One region of the Mesobacillus sp. genome, then DNA from elsewhere that is predicted to be linked to it. Evidence: riboswitches for the same ligand, from Rfam matches in the RefSeq annotation. Region 1 holds a riboswitch; the other holds the start of a gene.

Region 1 (9,288 bases):
TCTTATTTGTTCTCATGGTAAAGGTTAATATCATATTTCTTTTTCATCATTTCAAAGACAATATGACGGTTTTTCCATTCCTCTTCCTTCTTCCATAAATCCTTGCTCCTGTCAACAATTTCACAGCGAAGGGCCTGATACTCTTTCTCTGCCTTTTCTCGCTTCTCCTTTAATAAGATCATCAGGCCATAGGTACCCACCGTCAGGATCAGAAAGTACAGATTAGCTGAATTCTGCACATAAACTGAAAATATTTCTGCAAATGAATAAGAATACGGCTTCAGTACTGTTAAATATAGATAATAAAAATATAAGGAAATCAGCCCGATCGTTGCCCAAATAGACCAAATATGCCTGGACTTGAAACGGTCGAATTTTCTTTTCCGTTCTATTAAGTTATTTAACATTTTTTTTGTAGCCTGATCTGTTTTTTCATCAAGATTCATAATTTCGGGAACCATCAGATTACCTCCCTCCAAGGTTGGATCTAACCGATTTGGCCAAGCCTACATTAAATTTATGAGTCTGTCCGAATGGATATGATAGAAGCGGCAATCTTTAACCGTGAAAATTTTCTTGCTTATTAAAGTCGTGAATCCCGGTCCATTCCGCTAAAAAAGAAAAAACCAGCCGGCAATTATCGGCTGGTTTTTAATGGGATCTTCAGAACTTGTCCCGCCTTTATTTCATTTCCCTGGATATTATTCGCGCTTTTAATTAACGGAATGCCATCCTGTGATTTATAGTATTTCATCGCCACCCTGAACAGTGTTTCATTTGGCTGGACTGTATGATAAACAATTTTCTCCGCAGCGCCCTCATTGATACCAGTAGAGACAGCAGCAGAATCTGTAGCTTCCACTACGGTTTCATTGGCGGTCGTTTCTTCTGGCCCTGTAACAGAGGCAGAGTTTTTTTGCTTGTCTTCAGGATCAGTGCTTGAGGAATTCTTATCATTCCCTGCCTCTGGTGCAGGAGCAGCCACTGCTACATCTATGTCAGCCTCGTCGGCAACCTCTTCAATAGCTGGTGCGTCCTCATCCTCAGAGCTATCATTCCCGACTTTGTTTCCGCCTCCATCTTCCACATCAATCAATTCTACACCTGCACGATCAGCAGAAATGTCAAGAGGCCCTTTCCCCCCCTCCAGGTAGGAAGTGATACTGAAAAAAATGATTGGCAGCAAAATGAAAAACAGCGCCATAAGCCGGATAACCGGATATTTCACTTTTACTTTAGTCTTTTTTTGTTTTTGCCTGTGTATTTCACTTCTGGGCGGAAGTGCTTCTCTTTTTTCCACAGCATTCTCAGTTTTTCGCTCAACCCTTTTCCTCAGGCGTTCAGCCTGATCCCTTATAGGTTTTTCTTTATTCAACGTCAGTACCCCCATTTGCTGCTTTAACCCTGAATTTGATTGACAGCCCAAGTAAAAAATCGATTAAAAAATGCATGATGATTGTGACAAGCAAATTATTTGTCTGCAAATAAATGAATCCTATCAAAAAACTCAGTAAAATAATATTGGTAAATAGGAACCAATTAAACAGATAACGATAGTGGACCAAGGCAAATATGACACTGGTAACAATCAAACCTGCATGCGTTTGTATAACCCCGCGAAACAGGATTTCCTCGCTTACCGCAACCACTGCAGCAATCAGGGCAATCTGCCAGACGGCCTTATTCCTGAAAACTCGTACATTCAGGCCGCCATCATCATAATAGGATGGAGGAAGAACCTTCATGAGCAGCAAGTCTATTGCTACGACTGCAATGCCTGCAGCAGCTCCTACCGTTAGGATTTTACGATCATTCCAGATAAATATTTTTGTAAATTCATCCAGACTATCAAACAATATCATACCTAAAACAGCTGAAATCGTTAATAGTAAAATTTGAGTAGCAAATAAATGAAAAAGCAGTTCTTTTTCAGTAAGTGAAGCTACAGTTTCTTTATATTGATCCTTCATTTTATCCGCTCACTTATTTTAATAATAGAATGGAGGCAAGCTCCTTTTTCCAGTCATATATCCCGGCTCCAGCTTCTTTTAAATCTTCCGTACTTTTAAAGTCACGCAGCTCGAGACCGCATATACTGCAGCAATTTTTTGGATTACCAACCTTTTCCTCATTGAAGGCAGTCAGGATCGCTGTTCTTTTGCATTCTTTAATATGAATCCAGTCGAGCATGCTGATGATTTTCTTGCTTTTCACCTGTAAGCGGTCAGCTGCCAAATTCTTGAATAATGTTTTATCCTTATCATAATCAATAACCTTCAGGCTTGAAAGAAAATCTTCTGCAATTCTCCATTGAATTTCCGTAAATCCGCAAAAACCGATCAATTCCTCCATATACTGCTGGAGCGTTTGGTATCCAATATTCCTGTCCCCCAGAAAAGTAAACAACCTGTCTATTTGTATCGGATCGGGCAATTCCGCTTCTGCCAGCTGAAATGCCAGCTGCTCATCTCCTGGTGAATACAAAAGTATCGCAATTGAAGGTAAACCATCTCTCGCGGCCCTGCCGATTTCCTGAAGATAAGATTCAATCTGCATGGGCATATGGAAGTGGATAACAAACCTGACATTATCCTTATTGATTCCCATCCCAAAGGCACTCGTTGCACATACAATATCCAATTGACCATGGATGAATTGCTGCTGAATCAGGATCCTGCTTTCTGAATCGAGCCCGCCATGGTATGCCATTACTCTGCTGATTCCGTGCTCCCTCATATAGGCAGCCGTTTGTTCAGCCATCTTCTTACTTGAAAAATAAATGATACCGGGCCCCTTTAAAAATCGGGCTAATTCTATTGTTCGCTCAATTTTTTCCTGGAAAGAGTCTATATACTCTACAGACAATGAAATTGATGGCCTGTCCACAGAATATACGATTTCCTCCAACTCTTTTAGCATGAGCTTTTCCGCTATATCCAAGCGCACTTCTTCTGTAGCTGTCGCAGTAAGAGCCAGTGTCAGTGGTTCCCCTAATTCTTTGCGGAGCAGTCCGAGCCTTAAATATTCAGGCCGGAAATCATACCCCCATTGCGAAATGCAATGAGCTTCGTCGACAACGAAGAGGGAGAGATTGATTTCTTTCAACCGCCTCAACACATTGTCCAATGCCAGCATCTCAGGAGATATGAATATGAACTTATAGGAATTGAGCCGCTCCAGGGCCCTTGCTTTTTGGGGAGGGGAAAGAAATGAATTTAATGCTATCACTCTTTTTTCACCCATGGCCATCATCTGCTCGACCTGGTCCTGCATTAATGAAAGCAAGGGAGAGACAATTAATACCTGCCCATCCAATAAATAGCCAGGAAGCTGATAGCATAATGATTTCCCTGTTCCTGTGGGCAGCATGGCCAAAGTATGTTTTTTTTCCAGAATCGACTCGATGGCTTCCTTCTGTCCAGGCCGGAATTCATTAAATTGAAAATATGTCTGTAACTGGTCCCTTAAGTCCATTTATCATCACCGCTTCTTGCAAGAACAAGCCGTATTTCAAAGTATGAAGCATCCTGTACTTGTTCCCGGATTTGTTTCAATCTTTTGGACGAAATCTCCTTCATCGCTTCAATGATGCGCTGTTGCTTCTCAGGCGATACATACGCATCAATATTAAAGTCCTTGATAGAAAGTACAATTTCTACAATATGATCTTCGACCGTACTTTCCTTCAGGTTCCTCGCTGCTGATATATATTCTATTGTATATCCCTTTTCAAGGAGTCTGTAGGTTCTTTCCGTTGATTGGGTCAGCGGAACCTCCTGGTCAGGCTTTTTAATCAGACCTGACAGCAAAGGATAACGCCATGTTTCAGCCGTAATTCTCTCCAATACGGCATGAATTGCAGTTAAAAATTCAAAATGATAGCGAGCTGGATCCAATCCAGTCCTCTCTGCTGCCTGCACGTGGGTCAACCCAATTTTTTTATAGCCAGATAGCCTGATGACCAATAGCTCCGGATTGATTCCCGGAGCGTCCAAAGCTTCAGCTAATTCAGCAAACAATTTCTCGGCCAGCTGAAAACGATCAGTTTCCTGTTGGCCAATATATTGCTTCACCCAAGCAAGGAGCTCCTTTTTATTGCGGACGGGAATAAAATGGCGTTCTTTATGGATTAAGTTCGAGCTTACCTGAATGAGCAATGTTAGTCTTCCCCAGAATAAATCGGTCACTTGATGGTACTTCCACCCCTTAAGGCCAGCCGGCAGAGGTTCTGCAGCGATTTTTTCCATTAAAGCTTCTTTCCCTTTTTCGGTCAAGACTACTTTAGTCTCATTCACTTCTACTGCCATACCCCTTTTAATCAGGGCCCCAACAATTGTTTCAAGCTGGCTTCTTGTAATGGCAGGATAGGAATAGAAATAAGGGGTAAGCTTGTATAGATGAGCATCCTGTATGGTTTGAGATGATCTTTTTCCCTGCAGCAAATGGAATATTGCATAAACAGTCCGTTCACCGTTTAATTTATTGAGAAGGTGCATTATGATTGCATCCAAGTATGTAATTTCCATAATCTCACCCTAACGGAATATAGTTTTATATTTGAAACACGTTTCCAAATTGCAGAAAAGTTCTCTTCCTGCGTTAGACAGGTTTCATTCCAAACATTAATTCCCTCATAATTTCTTATTGCAGGAAAATTTTATAAGTCTATTTTAACATGGAAACCCATTAGTAAACGTATTATTTTAAGCATCAAAACGACTCAACCCCTTATGTGATAAGCATTCTCAATACTTTTTTTATTGAAATGTTGACGAGACAGTTTTACAATAGGATTGAGGAATACGTTTTCACCTATTTTAGGAAGACGACATACTATCGTTAAACATTTGGGAGGAATTAGATCATGGCTAAGTACACGATTGTTGACAAAGAAACTTGTATTGCATGTGGAGCTTGCGGTGCGGCTGCTCCAGATATTTATGACTACGATGATGAAGGCATTGCATTTGTAACACTTGACGAAAACGAAGGTATCGTTGAGATTCCTGATGTATTGATCGATGATATGATGGACGCTTTCGAAGGCTGCCCAACTGATTCCATTAAAGTTGCAGATGAGCCATTTAACGGAGACGCAACTAAGTTCGAATAATCACTACATAATTCCCGCCTTAGGGCGGGAATTTTTTATTTTTATAAATAAGAAAAGCAACGGTGCAGGCCGTTGCTTTGTTTTATCTATATAATAAGTTCATTTTACGCACTTTTAAAAGATTGCTGTCTTTCAATCCATGTTTTCATTCTTGTGAAGATCAGCATGAATACAACGGAAACTAATATGCCTTTTACAAAATTGAAAGGCAGAATACCAGCTACAATCATCTGTCTGGCTTCAGGACCTGACATTGCCGGCATATTCAGGAATAAAGTGTATGCTGGCAGAAATACGTAGTAGTTAAGAACGCTCATGAGAATTGCCATGCTTGCTGTTCCTGCTACAAGTGCAAAGGTCATTCCCTTTGCAGACTTAAGTCTTTGATAAATATAGTAGGTCGGAAGAATGAATAGAACACCGGCAACAAAGTTGGCCGCATGCCCAACAGGGATCCCTGTTTCGCTGCCTGTCATAAAATAATCAAGCATGTTCTTTAGAAGTTCTACTAAGATACCGGCTGCCGGCCCAAAGATCAACGCAGCAATCAATGCAGGCAGATCGCTGAAATCAACCATTAGAAACTTTGGAAACGGCGGAAGCGGAAAATTCAGCAGCATCAATACATAAGAAATACTGCTTAACATCCCGATTGAAACTAACGCTTTTACATTATATCTTTTCATAATCCTCTCTCCTTATCGAGATCCATCTCACATAAAGAAGAAAGATTCAGCATTCACATCGCCAAGACAAATAAAACCCTCAAGTTCGAATACTTGAGGGAGAATTTGTGAAAGCATGCTTAATAAACATTCAAAACCTGCATTTTTGAATGTATGCAGAACCTCCATCTTCTCCCATCCAGACTATACTGTCGGCTTTGGAATCGCACCAAATCCTGCCCTAAAAAAGGCTCGCGGGCTTAGAGAATTGCTCTCATTACCGCCGATCGGGAATTTCACCCTGCCCCGAAGATAGACCATATTAAATTTTTACCTCTTCATTATACTGAAAAAAAGAATTTTTGTGAAGCTGTTTGCTTGTGACAGATTTCTGACAGCCACAATCTCTATCCTATTCTTAATAAATCCTGAATATGCTGAAGATATACAGAAAAACCCGAAGCTTTCACCACCTCATATCCGAACTTTATCAATCAATCTGACACTCCAAAAGGAAGCGTTTTCATTTAAAAGTGAACATTTTAGTGATTTGACAAAAGATTATTCGTTTTGTAAAATAGTCAGAAAATTGCACTATATTTAGGGAGTGAATGGGACATGATTCGGATATTAGTGGCTGATTCAATCAAAGAGGAAGGTCTCCAGCCTTTACTTACAATGGAGAATGCTCAAGTATTATTGGACAATGTTGATTCTGGGGACATTGATTTGGAGAAAATTGATGCCCTGCTCGTCAGAAGTGCTACAAAGGTTAACAGCGAATTGTTAGAGAGAATGCCTTCTTTAAAAATTGTTGGCAGAGCAGGAGTAGGTGTGGATAACATTGATATTGCTGAAGCGACTAAACGAGGCATTGTGGTCGTAAACGCACCTGACGGGAATACGATTTCCACCGCGGAGCATACCTTTGCTATGATGGCCTCATTAATGCGAAACATACCTCAGGCCCATTCCACCGTAAAAAATGGAGAATGGAAGAGAAATCAATATATCGGCAATGAATTAAATGGCAAGACATTAGGTATTATCGGCATGGGAAGGATAGGTACCGAACTAGCCAAGCGAGCAAAAGCTTTTGGGATGTATGTTAAAGTTTTCGACCCATTCCTGACACGAGAGCGGGCCGATGTCCTGGGGGTGCAGCTATCCACATTTGAAGATCTGCTTCCTGTGGCAGATATAATCTCTGTCCATACTCCTTTAACCAAAGAAACGAGAGGGCTGCTAAACGAAAAGACATTGGGCTATACGAAACAAGGCGTATATCTGCTTAATTGTGCACGAGGCGGAATCATTGACGAGATTGCGCTTGCACACTTTATTGAAAAAGGCCATGTAGCTGGAGCCGCACTGGACGTATTCGAAATCGAGCCGCCGGGCGAACATCCTTTACTAAAGCTTGATTCTGTCATTGTCACCCCCCATCTTGGAGCATCGACAAAAGAAGCGCAATTGAACGTCGCTACCCAAGTAGCAAGAGAAATCAAGACCTTTTTCGAGAACAAGCCTGTAGCCAATTCTATTAACCTTCCCGCTATGTCCAAAGAGATTTATGAAAAAATCCAGCCTTTCCATCAGTTAGCAAGGGTAATGGGAAAAATAGTATCTGAATGCCATAATAGGGCAATCAATGAGCTGACTGTTACATATTCTGGCACTGCAGCTGAGCTGGAAACCTCCTTCCTGACAAAAGCCCTCTTATCTGGTTTCTTTGAGAACCGTATTGATGTAACGGTTAATGAGGTGAATGCCATCCATATAGCGAAAGAACGCGGAATTATGATTGGGGAAAAAATTACGGGTAACTCTTTTGGTTATGCCAATACGCTAACCGTAACGGCCCGTGGGGATGGGGATACCTTTACGGCTAGAGGGACATATATAGAACACTACGGACCAAGGATCGTAAATCTGGATGGTTTCAATATTGATTTCCATCCCTCAGGAAACCTGCTGTATATCCAGCATATGGACCGTCCTGGAGTGATCGGCCATGTTGGAAAGATACTTGGTGACCATAATGTCAATATCGCGACCATGCAGGTTGGCAGGAAAGAAGCTGGCGGTGAGGCAATCATGGTGCTTTCTTTCGACAAGCCGCTTGAGGAGGATATGATCCAGAAGGTTAAATCATTAAAGGATATCGTTTCAATCAGCAGTATCATCCTTTAAGATAAGGATCCTATGCATACGTCTTAGCTATCACATGGATGTATATCCCAAATAAAGCCGGGCTCTTTTGCTACGGTTTCAGTTACCTGTCACAAAATTTTAATTAGCAAAGCAAATAGACCATCAATTTGCAATGGAAAATGATGGTCTATTTTTATTGATATACAGGCATTTATACTAATGAAGTATATTTCTTAGTTTTAGAATTTGTATATAAACTTGCAGAGACTACATTTTAACCGGCAATTTTGCTAACAGAAATAATTTTGGGAATGAAAAAATCGCTTAACAATAGCGTTAAGCAATCTTAATGTATGATTAAAATCCATCTTTAACTTAGCACCCTTATGTTTAAGTACATTCGTTCACAAAATTAGAGATATAACTGGAATGCTAGCCAGTTTATATCCAAAGGCAAAATATTTAGTTCTTAAATTTTCTATCCAACTCATACCGCAAATCATCAATTTGTTTTATGAAGCCCTCCGCTATTTTTATAACTGCTGGATTTTCAGGCTCTGTAAAATCAATCTTGCCGAGATACCTATGATCTGTTAAAGCAATTTTATCAATAATTCCCTCTTTTTCTGGTCCCCAGTTCTTTTCATAAAAATCATTTACAAAGTCTCTCTCAATACTAGATATTGTATCAGCCTTACTGAAAGCTCTTTTAAGAGTTTTAAGTGTCCGTTTAGCATCCTCATAAAAATCCCCTGTAAGCCTAATTTTCTTAGTCATTGGTAACCCCCAAAAGTACAATGATTGGAATAAAAAATTTTATCCACCCGTTAGCTTAACAAATTAAATGAATACCCTTATTTATTAATATTTATGTCTTACCTTAATTTTTCTGGTAAGGGCTGTAATAACATTTACAATACAATAAATGAAGAACAGCCACACAATCACAGGGAAAATATTATATAAAAAGTTCATTATATATTGAAGTGTGAATGGTAGTTTATCGCCCTTCATAACAAAAGCATAATCATACACAAAGCCTAGAGAAACCAAAAATACATACGCAATAAAAACACATAAGCTTATATATCTCTTAGATATACCAAGAAAGATGCTGTTAAAAAGAAGAATGATAAGTATAAAGTTAGCGTTTGTCATACTTAAACTCCCTTCCAACCTTGTAAAGAATAAAGCTTAAATAAATGATTGCTTCTTAAGCTAACCTTTTTCCAAGCATGTCTTCGTCAGCACATCACTATTAATAAGGAGTTCAACAAAAAAGGCCGTTAATCCTTCTGGATCAACACGTCATAAGTACCAAAAATGTCTTTATGAAGTTCGAGAATGCCTTCTAAT
Region 2 (9,288 bases), on a different contig from region 1:
GGCTCAGGGCAGCGTGGAGCTGCGGACCGCAGTCACATCGGAAGGAACCAAAGACATCGCCTGTCAAGCATTCGGAATGGACCCTTACAAGCACTGGCTCATCAGGATTGATTTCACCTTTTACCAGAGCAATATGCTCTTTATCATCGACAACATTTGAATAGCCTACTGCTCTGAATATTCCAAACTCAGTTGGGAGATTAATCTCTACCTCCCTTTTGACAAGCTTGTCCTTCCGATTCCGGTATTGAATCAAATCCTTAATCGTGATCATCTTCAACTCAAATTGGTCGGCAATTTCGCGCAGCTGGGGCACGCGCGCCATGGACCCGTCTTCATTCATGATTTCACAAATGACTCCTGCCGGTTTCGCGCCGCTCATTTTCGCGAGATCCACCGCAGCTTCCGTATGGCCCGCCCTCCTTAGTACGCCTCCACTCTTGGCTACTAGTGGGAAAACATGCCCCGGCCTTTTAAAATCGGCTGCCTTTGATTCAGGATCTAGCATGCTTAAAACCGTTGCTGACCTTTCGTACGCAGAAATGCCTGTCGTCGAAAATTTGTGGTCAATGCTCACTGTGAATGCTGTTCCGTGGGGATCAGTATTGCGTGAAACCATCGGCATCAAATCAAGCTTTTCCGCTAACTCCTTCTCGACAGGCACACATATAAGCCCTCTGCCATGAGTTGCCATGAAATTGATGACTTCAGGTGTGGCTTTTTCTGCCAAAGCAATGAAGTCACCCTCATTTTCTCTGTCCTCATCGTCACACACAATAACGACCTTACCCTGCATAAGCTCATATATCGCTTCTTCAATTGGATCGAACATTTCCTTCAACCTCCTTACATAAATCCATTTTCCTCTAAAAATTGAGCCGTTATATTGCTGCCCCTTTTAGGGGATGCAGAATTTTGCTGGTTTAAAAAGTGGCCTACATATTTACCAATCATGTCGCATTCGATATTCACGATGTCGCCCGTCCCTTTATGTCCCAGAACAGTTTCCGAAAGAGTATGGGGAATGAGCGATAATGTAAAACTATTTTCCGAAACCCCGAAAACAGTCAGGCTTGTTCCATCTACAGCAACGGAGCCTTTCAAAATAATGAATTTAATCATTTCAGCATCTGCTTCGATTTCATAGTAAACAGCATTTTCAAATTGCTTTTTTCCTATTATGGTTCCTACCCCATCGACATGGCCGGCAACAAAATGGCCCCCGAATCGGCCGCCAGCAGCCATCGCCCTTTCAAGGTTCACTTTTGATCCTCTTCGGATCGATTTTAAGCTGGTGGCTTTTACAGTTTCCGGCATCACATCAACGGTAAATTGACTTTTAGAAAAAGAAGTGACCGTAAGGCATACCCCGTTTACAGCGATACTGTCTCCGAGATGGACATCTGTTAAAACCTTCTTGGCCTCTATGGTAAGGACAGATGATTCACCCGTGTGCTGTATATTTGCCACGGAGCCAATTTCTTCAATGATTCCTGTGAACATATTAACCTCCTTCCTGGACAGGCTCTGCGATGATTCTTATATCTTGTCCAATTTTCGTAACTTCTTTTATATCCAGAGACACAGCTTCGGCGAGATGCAGGAAGCCTTCTCCTCCAAATGATGCTGGTGCCATTTTTCCTCCAATGAGTTTTGGAGCAATATACGTAATGATCTGCTGAAAAGCCCGCTCCTTTAAAAAGCTGCCATGGACCTCGGCGCCGCCTTCAACATAGACGGAAGTGATACCTCGTTCGCCTAATTTTTTAAGCAGGTCTGGAATCACTATTTGAGATGTGGAAAGCTTGATCACTTCAATTCCTTTATCACTGAATTGTGTTACTCGGGCAGGATCAGCCTCAGCTCCTGTAAAGATAATCGTTGCTGCTTTTTGATCATTTACCACTGCAGATTCCAAGGGGGTACGAAGGGTAGTGTCCAGAATGACGCGGACTGGGTTCTTTCCCCCTCCTTCAAGTCTGGTGGTCAGGCTGGGGTTATCCTTGATGACGGTATTCACACCTACCAAAATCGCGTCATGCCGATGGCGGAACTGATGGACATCCTCCCGTGACTCTTCACTCGTGATCCATTTGCTTTCCCCGCTTGCAGTGGCTGTTTTTCCATCCATGGTGATAGCTGTTTTCAGCGTTACAAAAGGCAGACCGCTGCTTATGTAATGAAAAAATACTTTATTAAGCGACAGGGCCTCCTCTTCCATCAAGCCCACTTCCACCTCAATGCCGGCTTCCCTCATCCTTGCTATTCCTTTTCCGCCAACCAGCGGATTGGGGTCTACCGACGCGACAAAAACCTTCTTAATGCCAGATTCTACGACTAAATTGGAACAAGGCGGCGTCTTTCCAAAGTGGCTGCATGGCTCAAGCGTTACATAAAGGGTTGCCCCGCTTGCTTTCTCGCCTGCCATCGAGATTGCGTGTACCTCAGCATGTGCCTCCCCGGCCTTTAAATGAGCCCCCATCCCAATAATTTGATTGTCTTTTACCAGAACAGCTCCCACATGGGGATTGGGAGACGTTTGGCCAGTGGCAGCCTTGGCCAGATTAATGGCCAGATTCATATAATCCCTGTCGTTCATCAAGTTCCCTCCTAACTTTGTTGATTTCAAATAAAACTTGGCTGAAAATCCTTCAATAAAAAAAGGACCCCAAAGCATCGAAATGTTCGGGGTCCTAAAAAAGGCTATACTTAAGCAGAGGAGTAAAAATGGGCATACTTGCCCCTTGTTTTTAATCCTCGTTTTTTTCCTTCTCCCATCCAGACTGTAACTGTCGGCCCTGGAGTTTCACCAGATCCACCGTTTAACAAATGTTAACCGGGTCACGGACTAAGAAGCACAAGCTTCATCACCGCCGGTTGGGAATTTCACCCGACCCCGAAGGAAATATTCAATTAATGACTCATTATACAGAATAAATAATCAGAATACGAGCAAAGCGCATCTGCCTATTTTTTCATCAGCTTTTCAATCGTTGTCAGCAATTCATCCACGACTTCATTATCGCCTTCCTGGATACGCTCGACGATGCACGATTTCATATGCCCTTCCAAAAGCAGTTTGGCTACGCTATTCAAGGCTGCCTGGGTTGCGGATATTTGAGTGATGACATCATCACAATACGTATCTCTTTCAATAAGGCCCTTTATGCCGCGGATTTGGCCTTCAATCCGATTCAGTCTGGTTACGAGATTCTTTTTTGTTTTTTCGGAGTGATGGCTTTTCCTATGTGAGGAACAACAGCTGTCCTCGCACTCCGCCGGGTCCATTCCTGTTTCGAGGATATCCAATTAAAAACCCCCTTTTTTCTTTTATCTTAATACTATCATACCCCTATGGAGTACTTCTCATAAAACCCATCATGCTATAAAAAAAATAAAGACACCCCGACAGGAGTGTCATGTAATCTGGCTTTTTTCATGTTCAGGATGGGAGGTCTGCATCAGTTCTCTCAGTATGCCGGCAGCAAACAGACATCCAAATAATAGGGCCAGGGTGCCGAATAGCGGATCGGCTATCTTTGAAAAAATCAGCTGGACATAGAAGTAAAATCCTGTTCCGATGGCTACAATGAGTAAAGCATTCCACATGAATCGGTTCATCTATTTCCCTCCTAAACATTCTATTAATGTAAAGATTATCATAGACTTTACTAGTTGTTTATTGGGAAAATCCATGTCGAAATTCATCCAATCGTGAAAGGTAGGATCCAAATTTTGCAGAATAAAAGCATGCTCTTTATCATTTTTTCATTGGCCTTATTGCTTGCCGCCTTCCCCTTCCTTCAGCCTGAGGAGCCGCCCGCACAGGCCGTCGAGCCAAAACGTCAGCTGGATATGGCCAGTGAAATAAACAATCTGATCCAAAGCACACCTGAACTAAAAGGTTCATTGGCAGGGATCAGTGTCCGATCGGCTGAAACTGGCGAACTCTTGTATGATCATATGGGAAGCACGCGGCTCCAGCCAGCATCGGTAATGAAGCTGTTCACAGCTGCTTCGGCACTCTCGGTTTTGGGAGAGAATTATACTTTTACAACAGAGCTATTGACGGATGGAAAAATAAAAAACGATACACTGCATGGCAATTTATTTTTAAAGGGAAAGGGCGACCCCACCCTCATCCAGGCAGATTTCGATGAATTTGCAACACAATTAAAAGCGATGGGAATCAGCAAAATCAAAGGGAATTTAATTGCCGATGATACTTGGTTTGACGACATCCGTTATTCGATGGATTTAACCTGGAATGATGAACATGAATATTACGGTGCGCAAATCTCCGCTTTAACAGCGTCCCCGAATCATGATTACGATGCGGGAACTATCATTTTAGATATCCTCCCGGGAAAAAAGACTGGAATGGAAGCATCCATTACAACGGAGCCAGCTAGTGATTATATTAAAATCGTTAATCATACGAAAACAGCAGCTTCAGATGGCAAAAAAGCCATTAAAATAGAGCGGGCTCATGGGGGAAATACAATCACCGTTACGGGTACCATTCCATTGAAGGCAAAGGCAATGAAGGAATGGGTTGCAGTCTGGGAGCCTTCCTTGTATGCCATGAGTCTATTGGAGGATTCATTAACCAATCAGGGAATTCAGCTTGTTGGGAAAATAATTAGAGGCAGTGCATCCGAAAAACTGGAACCAGTGATTTCTCATAAATCGATGCCGCTATCAGAGCTGCTGTTCCCGTTTATGAAGCTAAGCAATAACGGTCACGCAGAAGTTCTGGTGAAGGAAATGGGCAGGGTGGTCCATAATAAGGGCAGCTGGGAAAAGGGTCTTGAGGTTATGGCTTCTGAACTGAAAAGATTCGGAATCAACATGGACCAACTTGTGATTAGAGATGGTTCAGGAATCTCACATGCCAGCCTTATACCCGCCAATGAGATTACCTCCCTGCTCTACCAGGTCCAAAAGGAAACGTGGTTTCCTGCCTTCAGGAATTCACTGCCTGTATCAGGCTCTCCTGACCGAATGACAGGCGGAACATTGCGCAGCCGGATGAAAAATGAGCTGCTAAAGGAAAATGTCATGGCCAAAACGGGCTCGCTTACAGGAGTCAGCACCCTCGCTGGTTATGTGAACTTAAGCAATGGCGATACAATCATTTTCGCTGTGCTATTAAATAATCTGCTAGATGAGAAAACTGGCAAAAAAGTTCAGGACCAGATAGTAGAAATAATAGCAAAGCAGCCCTAAATGAGAAAAAGCTGTGCAGATGAGAATCTGCACAGCTTTTTCTGATGGTATATTTCATTAAACTCATAGGTTATTTTCACATATTCCGGTAATTTGCTATTTATTCCGGAAACCATCCCTTAAGAGTTTATTCCGGAACCATGTTATTTCGCGAAACGGTGGTTGCCGATCGTAACTGTAACTTCTCTTGAGAAGATCCATTTGCTCACTGCTGTTTTAGGATTGTAAAAGAATAATGATCCTTTTCCGCTGCCCTTGAAAGCTAGCGCTTCTTTAACAGCCTTCTTGGATGCTTCATCCGCAGGCTGGTTGATCGCACCGTTCTTTACTGGCGTGAATGCATAGTAGCCATTGGATTTTTGATAGATTACGCTTTTGATTGTATTCGGGAAGTCCGGGCTTGCCACGCGGTTAAGGACAACGGTCGCTACTGCCACTTTCCCTGCATATGGCTCCCCTTTAGCTTCAGCATGCACAAGGCGTGCCAGCAAATCCTGGTCTGTCGCTGTTACAGGCGATGACGGAATTGTCAGCTGCTGTCCCGGATATACTAGATAGCTAGTTGCATTGTTTGCTTTTTTAAGATCAAGCAGGGGCACTCCGTATTTGCTTGCAATTCCCCAGTATGTATCGCCAGCGCGGACTGTGTGTGTAGCAGCATCTGCTGTGCCATTCATTGCAAACAATGATAATGACATTACTGCTGTCAGCGCTGCCAAGCTCTTTTTCATTTTTCTCATTCTCCATACCTCCAGTATTGTTGCTTCTCTCTCTGATATTAAGGCTAGCAGTTGTAATATAGTTATTCATCGTCCAATAAGTGCCAATCGGCCTATTAATCCCCTAATCCGCATTATGCTTGAAACCGTTTTAAACCTAGAAAGTTATTCCAACGCCATTCATTTTCCTTCTATAACCAGCATTAGCATTTATCGGTTCAAATTTTACAGAGGTTACAGATTTGTAACTTTCCGATTTATTAAAAAATCTTTTCTAAATTTCGGACAATGTAATACATATATTTATAGGGAGTTTTATAACTTGTACTAATTTCTAATTTAAAATAATTATAAATTAGTATTGATTTTTAATTGAAAAGTGTTATCATTTAGTTATTCAAAAAATACATGATAAAGGCGGGTTGATGATGAGCAATAATCAAAAGAACCATCTTACTACTAGCTGGGGTGCTCCAGTTGGGGACAACCAAAATTCAATGACAGCGGGATCAAGAGGTCCTACACTAATCCAGGACGTGCATCTCTTGGAGAAATTGGCGCACTTTAACCGTGAGCGTGTGCCTGAGCGTGTGGTGCATGCAAAAGGTGCCGGAGCTCATGGATATTTTGAAGTGACGAATGATGTTTCTGAATTCACGAAGGCCGACTTCCTTTCTGAGGTCGGAAAAAAGACTCCTATGTTCATCCGTTTTTCAACGGTTGCCGGAGAACTGGGATCAGCCGATACGGTTCGCGATCCACGCGGTTTTGCCGTTAAATTTTACACAGAGGAAGGAAACTACGATATCGTCGGCAATAATACTCCTGTATTCTTTATCCGCGACGCTATCAAGTTCCCTGACTTCATCCATACACAAAAAAGGGATCCTCAAACACATTTAAAAAACCCAAATGCGGTTTGGGATTTCTGGTCACTGTCTCCAGAATCACTGCATCAGGTGACAATCCTGATGTCGGATCGCGGTATTCCGGCCACTTTCCGCCATATGCATGGCTTTGGCAGCCATACATTCAAATGGACAAATGCAGAGGGCGAAAGCGTTTGGGTCAAGTACCACTTCAAGACTGAGCAGGGAGTCAAGAATCTTACTGCTGACGTTGCTGCTAAAATTGCCGGTGAAAATCCTGACTACCATACAGAGGATCTTTTCAACGCGATTGAAAACGGGGACTTCCCTGCCTGGAAGCTTTATGTACAGATCATGCCGCTTGAGGATGCAGATACTTACCGCTTTGATCCATTTGACGTCACAAAAGTTTGGTCACAAAAGGACTATCCATTAATCGAGGTTGGCCGGATGGTATTGAACCGCAATCCTGAGAACTATTTTGCAGAGGTTGAACAGGCCACATTCTCACCTGGAAACTTTGTGCCAGGCATCGATGTTTCACCTGATAAAATGCTTCAGGGCCGCCTTTTCGCATATGCTGATGCACATCGCTACCGCGTAGGCGTGAACCACAACCACTTGCCAATCAACAGGCCAAAGTCTGAGGTGAATCATTATCAGCGTGACGGCCAGATGCGCTTTGATGGCAATGGCGGCAAGAAAGTAAACTACGAGCCTAATAGCTTCGGAGGACCTGCTGAGGTGAACGAGCATAAGCAGGCAGCCTTCCCTGTCAGCGGTATAGCAGAAAATGCGGGCTACGACCATCATGATCATTACACTCAGGCTGGCGACTTGTACCGCCTGATGAACGAAGAAGAACGCGCCCGCCTTGTCGCCAATATTGTCGCGGCAATGAAGCCCGTTGAATATGAAGAAATCAAGCTCCGCCAGATTGGCCATTTCTATAAGGCGGATCCAGAATACGGAACAAGGATCGCTCAAGGCCTGGGCCTTCAGGTTCCGCAGGAAGTTTAATAGGAATAGAAAGCAGAGTGTCCATTTGGGCACTCTTTTTTTATCCAGACTTCAGGCCTCTTAACCAATCCCCAGTGCGATGAACCTCCTGCCCCCCGCTTCCCAAGTCTCATCCATCTCTAAGAGGTACAAAGCAATTTTATAAAAATATGTAAATAATTGTTTTTCAAACCAATAAAAGGTCCTACTGAATCGTTTATTATATAGAAGGAGGTGCAGCATGGGCCAAACAAGTTTGCATCATAATGATGACCTGATTGATGACAAAGCTGGATTTAAACAGTTATATGATGAGCATAAAAAGCATGTGTTTGCGATCGCGCTATCGGTTCTAAGGGACTTTTCCCTGGCGGAGGATGTGCTCCAGGAGACGTTCATCAAACTTTACCAGCATATGAACCATCAAGAAATCCCTAATGTAAAAGCATGGCTGCTTACCGTTTCAAGAAACATGGCACTTGATTTGTATCGTAAAAAGAAACGTGAGTTGACCGGCTTTGAAACTGGCTATTTTGAGCAGATGCAGGACCAGTTCCATGACCCTTTAGACAGGATGGTTTTAGCGAAATACCTGGAGCTTCTTGATACGGAGGAGCGGCAAATTGTCATTTTAAAGGACATCTCTGGCATGAAGCACAGAGAGATTGCCAAGATTACTGAAATGCCTTTAGGAACAGTACTGTGGAAATATAGCAAAGCTATGAAAAAGCTCAGACAGAATTTTAACTAGGGGGGAATTCAAATGGAAAAGGAAAAAATGCTGGAGCATTTGAATAAAGGTATTGACCAGCAAGTACCTGATGTTTGGGATCAAATCAACCGCCGGATACATACAATCGAAAGGACAGAATCCGGAAAAGTTGTTGTTTTACAGGGGAAAGATAGAATCAAGACCAACAGAATGATTTCTAATAAAGTTCTCGCACTGGCTGCAGCCTGCCTGATGATCGCTTCGATGTTCACATTCACCCCGGCGCTGGCTGCACTCCAGCAGATGTATGATAAACTGTTTTCCTCTGATCATATTGATGATATCGCGGTAAGAACGGCCGTCCTGAATGGTGAAGGCCAATTCACGAACCAGACTTTTTATGATGAAAAGAACGATATTACCGTTCAGTTCCAGAGCATCATGACAGATGACAAGGAGACAAAGCTTCTCCTTACCTATCAAAGTAAAAGTACGGATTTGGAAAACTACTCAATAGATATTTTTGAAGGAAAAAGTTCCATCTTTATTGTTGGTGCTGAAGGAAATCGAATCAAGCTGAATAATGTCGGCTGGGGCAGCAGATATTTTGATAAAAAGGAAAATAAGGTCGCACAGGCACTGTCTTTTGCTTCAATCAAGGAATATGCAGGCCAGCAGGTAAGGCTGGAAATCGCTGATTTAACCAAATGGGATGACACCCCTGCAAACAATGTGAATGACACAGCCGCTGTTGAAACAG

What was found. A riboswitch is a leader RNA that binds a small molecule or an ion and turns the genes downstream of it on or off. The one in region 1 is predicted to bind FMN.
Region 2: it holds a riboswitch for FMN, as region 1 does, so the genes downstream of both, ribD (bifunctional diaminohydroxyphosphoribosylaminopyrimidine deaminase/5-amino-6-(5-phosphoribosylamino)uracil reductase RibD) here and AC3EBE_RS18985 (ECF transporter S component) in region 1, are expected to answer to the same signal.

The regions. Positions count from the first base shown of each region.
Region 1 is NZ_JBYNSB010000050.1:1,483-10,770, reverse strand. It holds gene AC3EBE_RS19015 (YpbF family protein) at 3-461, opposite strand; gene AC3EBE_RS19010 (LysM peptidoglycan-binding domain-containing protein) at 638-1,375, opposite strand; gene AC3EBE_RS19005 (CPBP family intramembrane glutamic endopeptidase) at 1,368-1,970, opposite strand; gene AC3EBE_RS19000 (RecQ family ATP-dependent DNA helicase) at 1,984-3,474, opposite strand; gene AC3EBE_RS18995 (YpbB family protein) at 3,465-4,526, opposite strand; gene AC3EBE_RS18990 (ferredoxin) at 4,865-5,113, shown strand; gene AC3EBE_RS18985 (ECF transporter S component) at 5,218-5,799, opposite strand; FMN riboswitch at 5,962-6,096, opposite strand; gene serA (phosphoglycerate dehydrogenase) at 6,397-7,971, shown strand; gene AC3EBE_RS18975 (hypothetical protein) at 8,395-8,709, opposite strand.
Region 2 is NZ_JBYNSB010000066.1:4,643-13,930, reverse strand. It holds gene AC3EBE_RS24255 (bifunctional 3,4-dihydroxy-2-butanone-4-phosphate synthase/GTP cyclohydrolase II) at 1-832, opposite strand, end outside; gene ribE (riboflavin synthase) at 847-1,503, opposite strand; gene ribD (bifunctional diaminohydroxyphosphoribosylaminopyrimidine deaminase/5-amino-6-(5-phosphoribosylamino)uracil reductase RibD) at 1,505-2,599, opposite strand; FMN riboswitch at 2,763-2,908, opposite strand; gene AC3EBE_RS24240 (metal-sensitive transcriptional regulator) at 2,968-3,288, opposite strand; gene AC3EBE_RS24235 (hypothetical protein) at 3,418-3,621, opposite strand; gene dacB (D-alanyl-D-alanine carboxypeptidase/D-alanyl-D-alanine endopeptidase) at 3,751-5,229, shown strand; gene AC3EBE_RS24225 (cell wall hydrolase) at 5,373-5,960, opposite strand; gene katA (catalase KatA) at 6,377-7,837, shown strand; gene AC3EBE_RS24215 (RNA polymerase sigma factor) at 8,058-8,567, shown strand; gene AC3EBE_RS24210 (DUF4179 domain-containing protein) at 8,580-9,288, shown strand, end outside.